DNA from 2 places in the Streptococcus sp. 151470009-6 genome. Region 2 is predicted to be linked to the other one. Evidence: predicted binding sites of a transcription regulator. Region 2 holds the regulator's gene; the other holds the start of a gene.
The links. Region 2 encodes CtsR, which represses protease genes until heat stress. Its sites were predicted from a motif close to TTGGTCAAAAAAGGTCAAANA; they were not measured.
Positions count from the first base shown of each region.

Region 1: the regulator CtsR is predicted to act here: its motif matches at 3,276-3,296, upstream of ACUW6H_RS06220 (ATP-dependent Clp protease ATP-binding subunit).

Region 1 covers NZ_JBSEZF010000004.1:23-4,589, reverse strand. Annotated here, with positions in the region: gene ACUW6H_RS06230 (DUF1846 domain-containing protein) at 1-252, shown strand, start outside; gene ACUW6H_RS06225 (S-ribosylhomocysteine lyase) at 347-829, shown strand; gene ACUW6H_RS06220 (ATP-dependent Clp protease ATP-binding subunit) at 891-2,996, opposite strand; partial or broken gene ACUW6H_RS06215 (Spy0128 family protein) at 3,445-4,567, opposite strand, start outside.
Region 2 covers NZ_JBSEZF010000003.1:9,568-14,134, forward strand. Annotated here, with positions in the region: gene ACUW6H_RS05135 (Spy0128 family protein) at 1-1,518, shown strand, start outside; gene ACUW6H_RS05140 (CtsR family transcriptional regulator) at 1,691-2,149, shown strand; gene ACUW6H_RS05145 (ATP-dependent Clp protease ATP-binding subunit) at 2,151-4,567, shown strand, end outside.

The DNA.
Region 1 (4,567 bases), on a different contig from region 2:
GGACTTAAAATCAATCATCTAGGTAGCCGCAATCCGCGCCTGCATTCAAATGAAATTTTGATTGCACTTGCCATCACAGCTATGGAAAACCCTGACGCCGCGCGTGCCATGAAAGAACTGGGTAATCTAAAAGGAAGTGAAGCCCACTCAACCATCATCTTGACCGATGAAGACAAGAATGTCCTTCGCAAATTGGGTATCAACGTAACCTTTGACCCTTACTACCAATACGATCGCCTATATCGGAAATAAAAATTCAAACCTCTCCTTTCTTGGAGAGGTTTTCTCTCTGTTTCAAGAGCAGTCTTTATGATATAATGAAAGAAGAAAACTGAAAGGATTTACCATGTCAAAAGAAGTGATTGTTGAAAGTTTTGAACTTGACCACACCATTGTTAAAGCACCCTATGTCCGCTTGATTGGGGAAGAAACAGGGCCAAAGGGAGATGTTATCTCCAACTTTGATATTCGCTTGGTGCAACCAAATGAAGACTCTATCCCTACCGCTGGCCTTCACACCATCGAGCACCTCTTAGCCAAACTCATCCGTACCCGCATTGACGGCATGATTGACTGTTCACCATTTGGTTGCCGTACTGGTTTCCATATGATTATGTGGGGACGTCACACCAGTGCTGAGATTGCAGCTGTCATCAAGGACTCACTCAAGGAAATTGCTGAAACCACTACTTGGGAAGATGTTCCTGGAACAACCATCGAATCTTGCGGAAACTACAAGGACCACAGCCTCTTTTCTGCTAAAGAATGGGCGAAACTCATCCTGGAACAAGGAATCTCAGATGATGCCTTTGAACGCCATATCATCTAAACAAAACAAAGGAACCAGCTTTTTAGCTAGTTCCTTCTTTTTTTATTCTCAAAATCTTAAGTTAGGCTTTTTCTCGAATGACCAAAACGCCATCTTCCATATCTGCTTCCAGATGTTTGGCATCTAGGTGATCCAAGTGGAAGTCCGTCACCTTATCACGGATTTGTTGTTCAACTACACGACGTAGAGGACGAACACCCATGACTTCATCATAGCCTTCTTCAGTGATAAAGTCCTTAGCCGCTTGGCTGACTTCTAAATCAATGTCTTTCTTAGCCAAGGTTTGGTTGACCTCAGCCAACATCAAGTCCACAATCTTAGAAAGATCTTCCTTATTCAAGTGTGAGAACTCGATAACTGCGTTAAAGCGGTTAAGGAACTCTGGACGGAAGAATGGTTTCAAACGATCCATCAATTCTGGCTTATCCGCATCTTCTGTCAAGTTGGCTTCATAGCCAAATCCAGCATTTGATGTCGCGATAATGACCGTGTTCTTGAAGTTCACTGTATTTCCTTGACCATCAGTCAAACGACCATCATCCAAGACTTGGAGGAGAAGGGTGATTACTTGAGGATCAGCCTTTTCAATTTCGTCCAAGAGAATGATAGAGTAAGGATTACGACGAACTCGTTCTGTCAAGGTATTGCTATTGTCATCATACCCCACATAACCAGCTGTTGTACCGATTAGCTTAGATACAGCTGTGCGGTCACTGTATTCAGACATATCCAAGCGGATGATCGCATCCTTGGTTCCAAACATATCCAATGCCAATTGCTTAGCGAGCTCGGTCTTACCAACCCCAGTTGGACCTACAAAGAGGAAGCTACCGATTGGGCGATTGCCTTCATCAAAACCAGCACGGTTACGACGGATAGCACGAGCCACTGCTTCTACTGCCTTATCTTGACCGATAACCTTGTGTTCCAAACGATGAGCCATATCCTTGAGACGCTCGATGTCTGACGCTCCCATTTGAGATACTGGAATACCTGTCATTCGTTCCACAGATTCGGCCACATCATTGACAGTGGCAGTCACTTTCATATCTTCTGTGTGGTTTTCGACTTTTTTCTCCAATTCTGCAATGCGAGTCTTGGCATTAAGAGCTGCTTCAAAATCTTCTGCCTCAACAGCTTTCTCTTGCTTGTCTTTTTCTGCCTCAATTTCACGTTCAACAGCATGAACATCTGTTACTGGATGTTGAGCTGCCAAGTGAGCAGCCGTTACATCGACAAGGTCGATAGCCTTATCAGGCAAGCTGCGTTGTGGAATGTATTGAATCGAATAATCCACTGCTTCTTTCAAGACTTCATCAGGCAAGATAACATTGTGGTGTTGTTGATAGAGGTCACGAATTCCTTGAAGGATTTTAAAGGTATCCTCTGCCGAAGGAGCATTGACCTTGACTTCGTTGAAACGACGAGCAAGAGCCGCATTCTTCAAAATCGTGTTACGGTATTCGTCCTGAGTTGTTGCCCCAATAACAGTCAACTCACCACGGGAGAGAGCTGGCTTGAGAATATCCGCAAGCCCTTTAGATCCACTATCTCCACCAGTACTACCAGCACCGAGGATTTGGTGAATTTCATCAAAGAAGAGGATAATATTCCCTGCTTCTTTCACTTCGTTGACTAGATTTTGCACATTTTCTTCAAAGCTACCACGGTATTGAGTACCAGCCTCAAGACCTGAGATATCAATGGAAATGATTTCCTTGTTCTTAATAGCAGCTGGAACATCTCCGTTCACAATGGCTTGCGCTAGACCTTCGACAACTGCAGTCTTACCAACACCTGCATCTCCGACCAGAACAGGATTGTTCTTAGTACGACGTGAGAGGATTTCAGATGTTTCTTGAATTTCCTTATTTCGTCCGATAACAGGATCCAATTTGCCCTCACGAGCTTCTGCAGTCAAGTTACGACCTAGTTTAGCAAGGACACCGTCTTGTTTCATACCTGAAGCCTGTTGTTGCATTTGTCCATCAACTTCTGCATTTCCTGGTAATTTCCCAGTTGCACGATAATGAGCAAATTCCTCAGGTGTCACTTCACGTCCATTAATCAAGTAGCGACGGTTTTCAGAACTGTATCCTCGCATACCACCCATCAATTGGTTAAATAAATCATCCATGTTGTTAAAGTTATTAAAGTTGTTGTTCATATTTTTTACCTCGTTTAATATTGATTATTTACGATCTCTGATATTGACTAACTTTGACCTTTGTTTTAAAAATTTTAGACTAGCTAACTAGCTACTCTACGTATAATTTCTGGTTTTTCTTTTTTACATAAGCCTTTTATCATCTTCTTTTCAAAGTCTGTTAGATTAAACATAGGCTTCACCCCTTTCTTGGGATTCTATAGCTCATTCTCAAAGACTAATTTCTTGAAAATGAGTTTTTTAAGGAATTCATTTTCCTTATGTTTCTACTATATCACATTAGTCAGTAAAAGTCAATAACTTTTGACCAAATTTGACTATTTTTAAAAAATTTTTTGAAACACAAAAAAAGCCCCTAGAAAATAAATTTTCTAGAGACTTTCTCTATCAAGTTTAAGAGAGAAGTAGAATTCTCACTTACCAAGTTTCATGTTTCTTCTACAAAAGCTTAAGCTTTACGTTTTACGAAGAATACCAGTCCACTCAATGCCAAGACTACAAATCCAATTGCTGAGAAGATAGATGTTGCTTCACCTGTTTTTGGAAGTTCAGCTTTACCTTTAGTCTCCGTAGCTGGAGGTGTTGGTTTTGGTTCCTCTTTTTGTCCTGGAACATTTGGTTTTGTTCCTGGTTCATTTGGATCTGGCGTTGGTGCCGGATCTGGTGTTGGATCCGGTGTTGGTGCTGGATCCGGTGTTGGATTTGGATTTGGTGTTGGGTTTGGATCCGGTGTTGGATTTGGATTTGGTGCTGGGTTTGGATCCGGTGTTGGATTTGGATTTGGTGCTGGGTTTGGATCCGGTGTTGGGTTTGGAACAGTGTATTTATTTGTAAATACAACTGCTTTACCATCCGCATACGAAACAGTCGCAGTCAAGAGACCTTGACCATCCGCAACTACAGTGACTGTTACAGTGTGCTCAGTCTTATCATATTCAACACCCTCTTCAGTACCAACTTTTTCAACCAAGGTATAAGTGTGAGTACCTGCTTCTTCGAATGAACGAACAAAGGCTACTTTACCTTCAGCAGTATTCTTAGCTTCTGCTACAACTGCACCATTTTCTTTCAATTCGAAAGTATAAGCATCAGCCGCAAGTTCTTTACCTTCAAGTTTCTTAGTTGCTTCAATCGTAGCTTCTACTGCTGGTGCTTTGAAGCTATTCGTGAAGACACTACCTGCTGGGTATTCAACAGTTGCCTTCAAGGCATTTGTTGCTGCATCTTTGGTTACTGTTACCACTGCAGTCTTTTCTGTGTCGTAAGTAATACCAGTTGCTCCGGCATTCACTTCTTTTACAGTATAAGTATGAACACCTTCTGCATCATAGTTGATTGCATTAAATGTTACTTTTCCACCTTGGTTTGTTTTTGTATCAAGTAGTTTTGTACCTTCATACAATTCAAATTGGAATTCACCATCAACCAAAGCACGACCAGTCAATTCTTTCGTAAACGCAAGTGTTGCTGATGTAGCTGTTGGAGCCGGTGGAACTGGTGCTTTATAAGTGTTAGTGAAGACACGTTCTGCATCCGCATTTTCTACAGTCGCAACCAATTGACCTTGACCG
Region 2 (4,567 bases):
CCAACTTTCACCAATACTTATAAAGCAGCTACAACAAGTGCAACTATTACAGCTAAGAAAGTCTTGGATGGTAAAGCTCTAGAAGCTGACAAATATGAGTTTGAACTTAAAGAAGGTGACGAAGTCGTCGCAACAGCTAAAAATGCTGCAGACGGTACGGTTACTTTCAAAGATATTGAGTACAAAGAAGCAGGCGACCACACATACACTATCACTGAAAAAGCAGGTAGCGAAGCAGGTGTGACATACTCAACAGAATCTCACACAGTTAAAGTGACTGTAGTAGATAACGGTCAAGGTCAATTGGTTGCGACTGTAGAAAATGCGGATGCAGAACGTGTCTTCACTAACACTTATAAAGCAGCTTCAACAAGCGCGACAATCAAAGCTAAGAAAGTCTTGAATGGTAAAGAACTTGTAGCTGATGCATATACTTTCGAATTGAAAGAAAAAGATGCAGTTGTAGCTACGGCTAAGAATACTGCTTCAGGCGAAGTTGCCTTTAAGGTTGACTACACAGAAGCAGGCGAGCACACTTACACTATCACTGAAAAATCAGGAACAGAAGCAGGTGTGACTTACTCAACTGAATCTTACACAGTTAAAGTGAATGTAGTAGATAACGGTCGAGGTCAATTGGTTGCGACTGTAGAAAATGCGGATGCAGAACGTCCATTCACAAACGTTTATAAAGCCGCTGAAACAGATGCTGTAATCAAAGCAACTAAGAAGATTACAGGTAAAGAACTTGTAGCTGATGCTTATACTTTCGAATTGAAAGAAAACGATGCAGTTGTAGCTACGGCTACGAATACTGCTTCAGGAGAAGTTGCCTTTAAGGTTACCTATACAGAAGCAGGAGAGCACACTTACACTATCACTGAAAAAGAAGGTAGCGAAGCAGGTGTGACATACGATACTGCTACACATAAAGTGACAGTTGAAGTTGTTGATAACGGTGCAGGCAAACTTGTTGCGACTGTAACTGACAACAACCCAACCTTCACAAACACTTATGTTGCGTCTTCAACACAAGTAACTTTCACAGCTAAGAAAGTCTTGAACGGTAAAGGTAAAGAACTTGCAGCAGGTCAGTTTAAGTTTGAACTTAAACAAGGTGACACAGTCGTTGAGACAGCTACAAATGCTGCAGACGGTACTGTTACTTTCAAAGCAATTGATTTCGCAACAGCAGGAGAGCACACTTACACTATTACTGAAGTAAAAGGTGACGATACGAATATCAAATATGATGAAAATTCTTACAAAGTGACAGTAACAGTGACAGATAATGGTGCAGGTCAACTTGTAACAGAAGTTACAGGTAACAACCCAACAATCACTAACACGTATACTGAACCGAAAAAAGAAGAACCTAAGGAAGAACCTAAGGGTGAACAACCTAAGGGAGATTTGCCAAACACTGGTGGAGCAGACTTTACAGCATTCTCTACTATTCTTGGTCTAGTTCTTGCAGCTTTGGCAGGACTTGTATACCGTGCTAAAAAAGTTGACTAATCTTAACTTTGAATAAAGCAAAATGATGGTGACCGTTTTACGGTCCCATCTTTTTGTTTTTGGATATTTTATAATAATCTTCGCAACTTGCTCCCTTTTCCTTTAAAAAAATCAAAAATTTCGGTATAATAGTCAAAGATAGTCAAGGTTCAAAGAAGGAGTTTGATTTACTATGAGATTTAAAAATACATCAGATCATATCGAAGCCTATATCAAGGCAATTTTAGACCAATCTGGTATCGTGGAATTGCAGCGGAGTCAGTTGGCGGATACCTTTCAGGTTGTGCCGAGTCAGATCAACTATGTCATCAAGACACGTTTTACTGAAAGCAGAGGATACTTGGTTGAGAGTAAGCGTGGTGGCGGAGGCTACATTCGCATAGGACGGATTGAGTTTTCCAATCATCATGAGATGCTCCGCGATTTGCTGTACTCGATTGGTGAGCGAGTTAGTCAGGAGATTTATGAGGATATTCTCCAGCTTTTGGTGGAGCAGGACTTGATGACCAAGCAGGAGATGACCTTGCTGACTTCTGTAGCAACGGATCGTGTCCTAGGGGAAGAATCCTCAGTTGTCCGTGCCAATATGCTCCGACAGCTATTACAAGAGGTAGATAGAAAAGAGAAGTAAGATGAACTATTCAAAAGCATTGAATGAATGTATCGAGAGTGCCTACATGGTTGCGGGCCATTTTGGAGCTCGTTACCTAGAGTCTTGGCATCTATTGATTGCCATGTCTAATCACAGTTACAGTGTGGCAGGGGCGACTCTAAATGATTATCCTTATGAAATGGACCGTTTAGAAGAGGTTGCTTTAGAACTGACTGAAACGGACTATAGCCAAGACGAAACCTTTACGGAATTGCCCTTTTCCCATCGTTTGGAGGTTCTCTTTGCAGAAGCAGAGTATGTGGCCTCAGTGGTCCATGCTAAGGTGCTAGGGACAGAGCATGTCCTCTATGCGATTTTGCATGATGGCAATGCCTTGGCAACTCGCATTTTGGAGAGAGCAGGCTTTTCTTATGAAGACCAGAAAGATCAGGTCAGAATTGCTGCTCTTCGTCGCAATTTAGAGGAACGTGCAGGTTGGACAAGAGAAGACCTTAAGGCTTTGCGTCAACGCCATCGCACGGTAGCAGACAAGCAAAATTCCATGGCCAATATGATGGGCATGCCTCAGAATCCAAGTGGCGGTCTAGAGGACTACACGCATGACCTGACGGAGCAAGCGCGCTCTGGCAAGTTAGAGCCAGTTATCGGTCGTGACAAGGAAATCTCACGTATGATTCAGATTTTGAGTCGGAAGACCAAGAACAATCCTGTCTTGGTTGGAGATGCTGGTGTCGGAAAAACAGCTCTGGCCCTTGGCCTTGCCCAGCGTATTGCTAGTGGGGATGTACCTGCGGAAATGGCCAAGATGCGCGTTTTGGAGCTTGATTTGATGAATGTTGTTGCGGGGACACGTTTCCGTGGAGATTTTGAAGAGCGCATGAACAATATCATCAAGGATATCGAAGAAGATGGTAAAGTAATCCTCTTTATTGATGAACTTCACACCATCATGGGTTCTGGTAGCGGTATTGATTCGACTCTAGATGCGGCCAATATCTTGAAGCCAGCCTTGGCACGTGGAACTTTGAGAACGGTTGGTGCAACTACTCAGGAAGAATACCAAAAACACATCGAAAAGGATGCTGCCCTTTCTCGTCGTTTTGCCAAAGTGACGATTGATGAGCCAAGTCTAGCTGATAGCATGACTATTTTGCAAGGTTTGAAGGCTACCTATGAGAAACACCACCGTGTGAAAATCACAGATGAAGCTGTCGAAACAGCTGTTAAGATGGCACATCGTTACCTGACCAGTCGTCACTTGCCAGACTCTGCTATCGACCTCTTGGATGAGGCAGCAGCAACTGTGCAAAACAAATCCAAGCATGTGATAATGGACGAATCCGACTTGAGTCCAGCTGACAAGGCCTTGATGGATGGCAAGTGGAAACAAGCAGGCCAGCTAATCGCAAAAGAGCAGGAAGTCCCTGTCTATAAAGACTTGGTAACAGAATCTGATATTTTAACCACTTTGAGCCGTTTGTCAGGAATTCCAGTTCAAAAACTGACACAAACGGATGCCAAGAAATACCTGAATTTGGAAGCGGAACTGCACAAACGTGTCATCGGTCAAGATCAAGCTGTTTCAAGTATTAGCCGTGCCATTCGCCGCAATCAGTCTGGTATTCGCAGTCACAAGCGTCCGATTGGTTCCTTTATGTTCCTAGGGCCGACAGGAGTCGGCAAGACCGAATTGGCAAAGGCTCTGGCAGAAGTTCTCTTTGATGACGAATCAGCCCTTATCCGCTTTGATATGAGTGAGTATATGGAGAAATTTGCGGCCAGCCGTCTCAATGGAGCTCCTCCAGGCTATGTGGGCTACGAAGAAGGTGGGGAGTTGACTGAGAAGGTTCGCAACAAACCATACTCCGTTCTCCTCTTTGATGAGGTAGAGAAGGCCCACCCAGACATCTTTAATGTCCTCTTGCAGGTTCTGGACGACGGTGTCTTGACAGATAGCAAGGGACGCAAGGTGGACTTTTCAAATACTATTATCATCATGACGTCAAACCTTGGTGCGACGGCTCTTCGTGATGACAAGACTGTTGGCTTTGGCGCTAAAGACATTCGTTTTGACCAGGAAAATATGGAAAAACGAATCTTTGAAGAGTTGAAAAAAGCTTATCGACCAGAGTTTATTAACCGTATTGATGAAAAGGTGGTCTTCCACAGCTTAGATAGCAAACACATGCAAGAAATTGTCAAGATTATGGTTAAACCATTGATTGCTAGCCTAGCAGAGAAAGGCATCGACTTGAAACTGCAAGCTTCAGCGTTGAAGTTACTGGCAAGCCAAGGTTATAATCCAGAAATGGGAGCTCGCCCACTTCGCAGAACACTGCAAACAGAGGTGGAAGACAAGCTAGCTGAGCTCCTCCTCAAGGGAGAACTGGTAGCAGGCAAGACTCTCAAGATTGGTGTCAAAGCTGGTCAATTAAA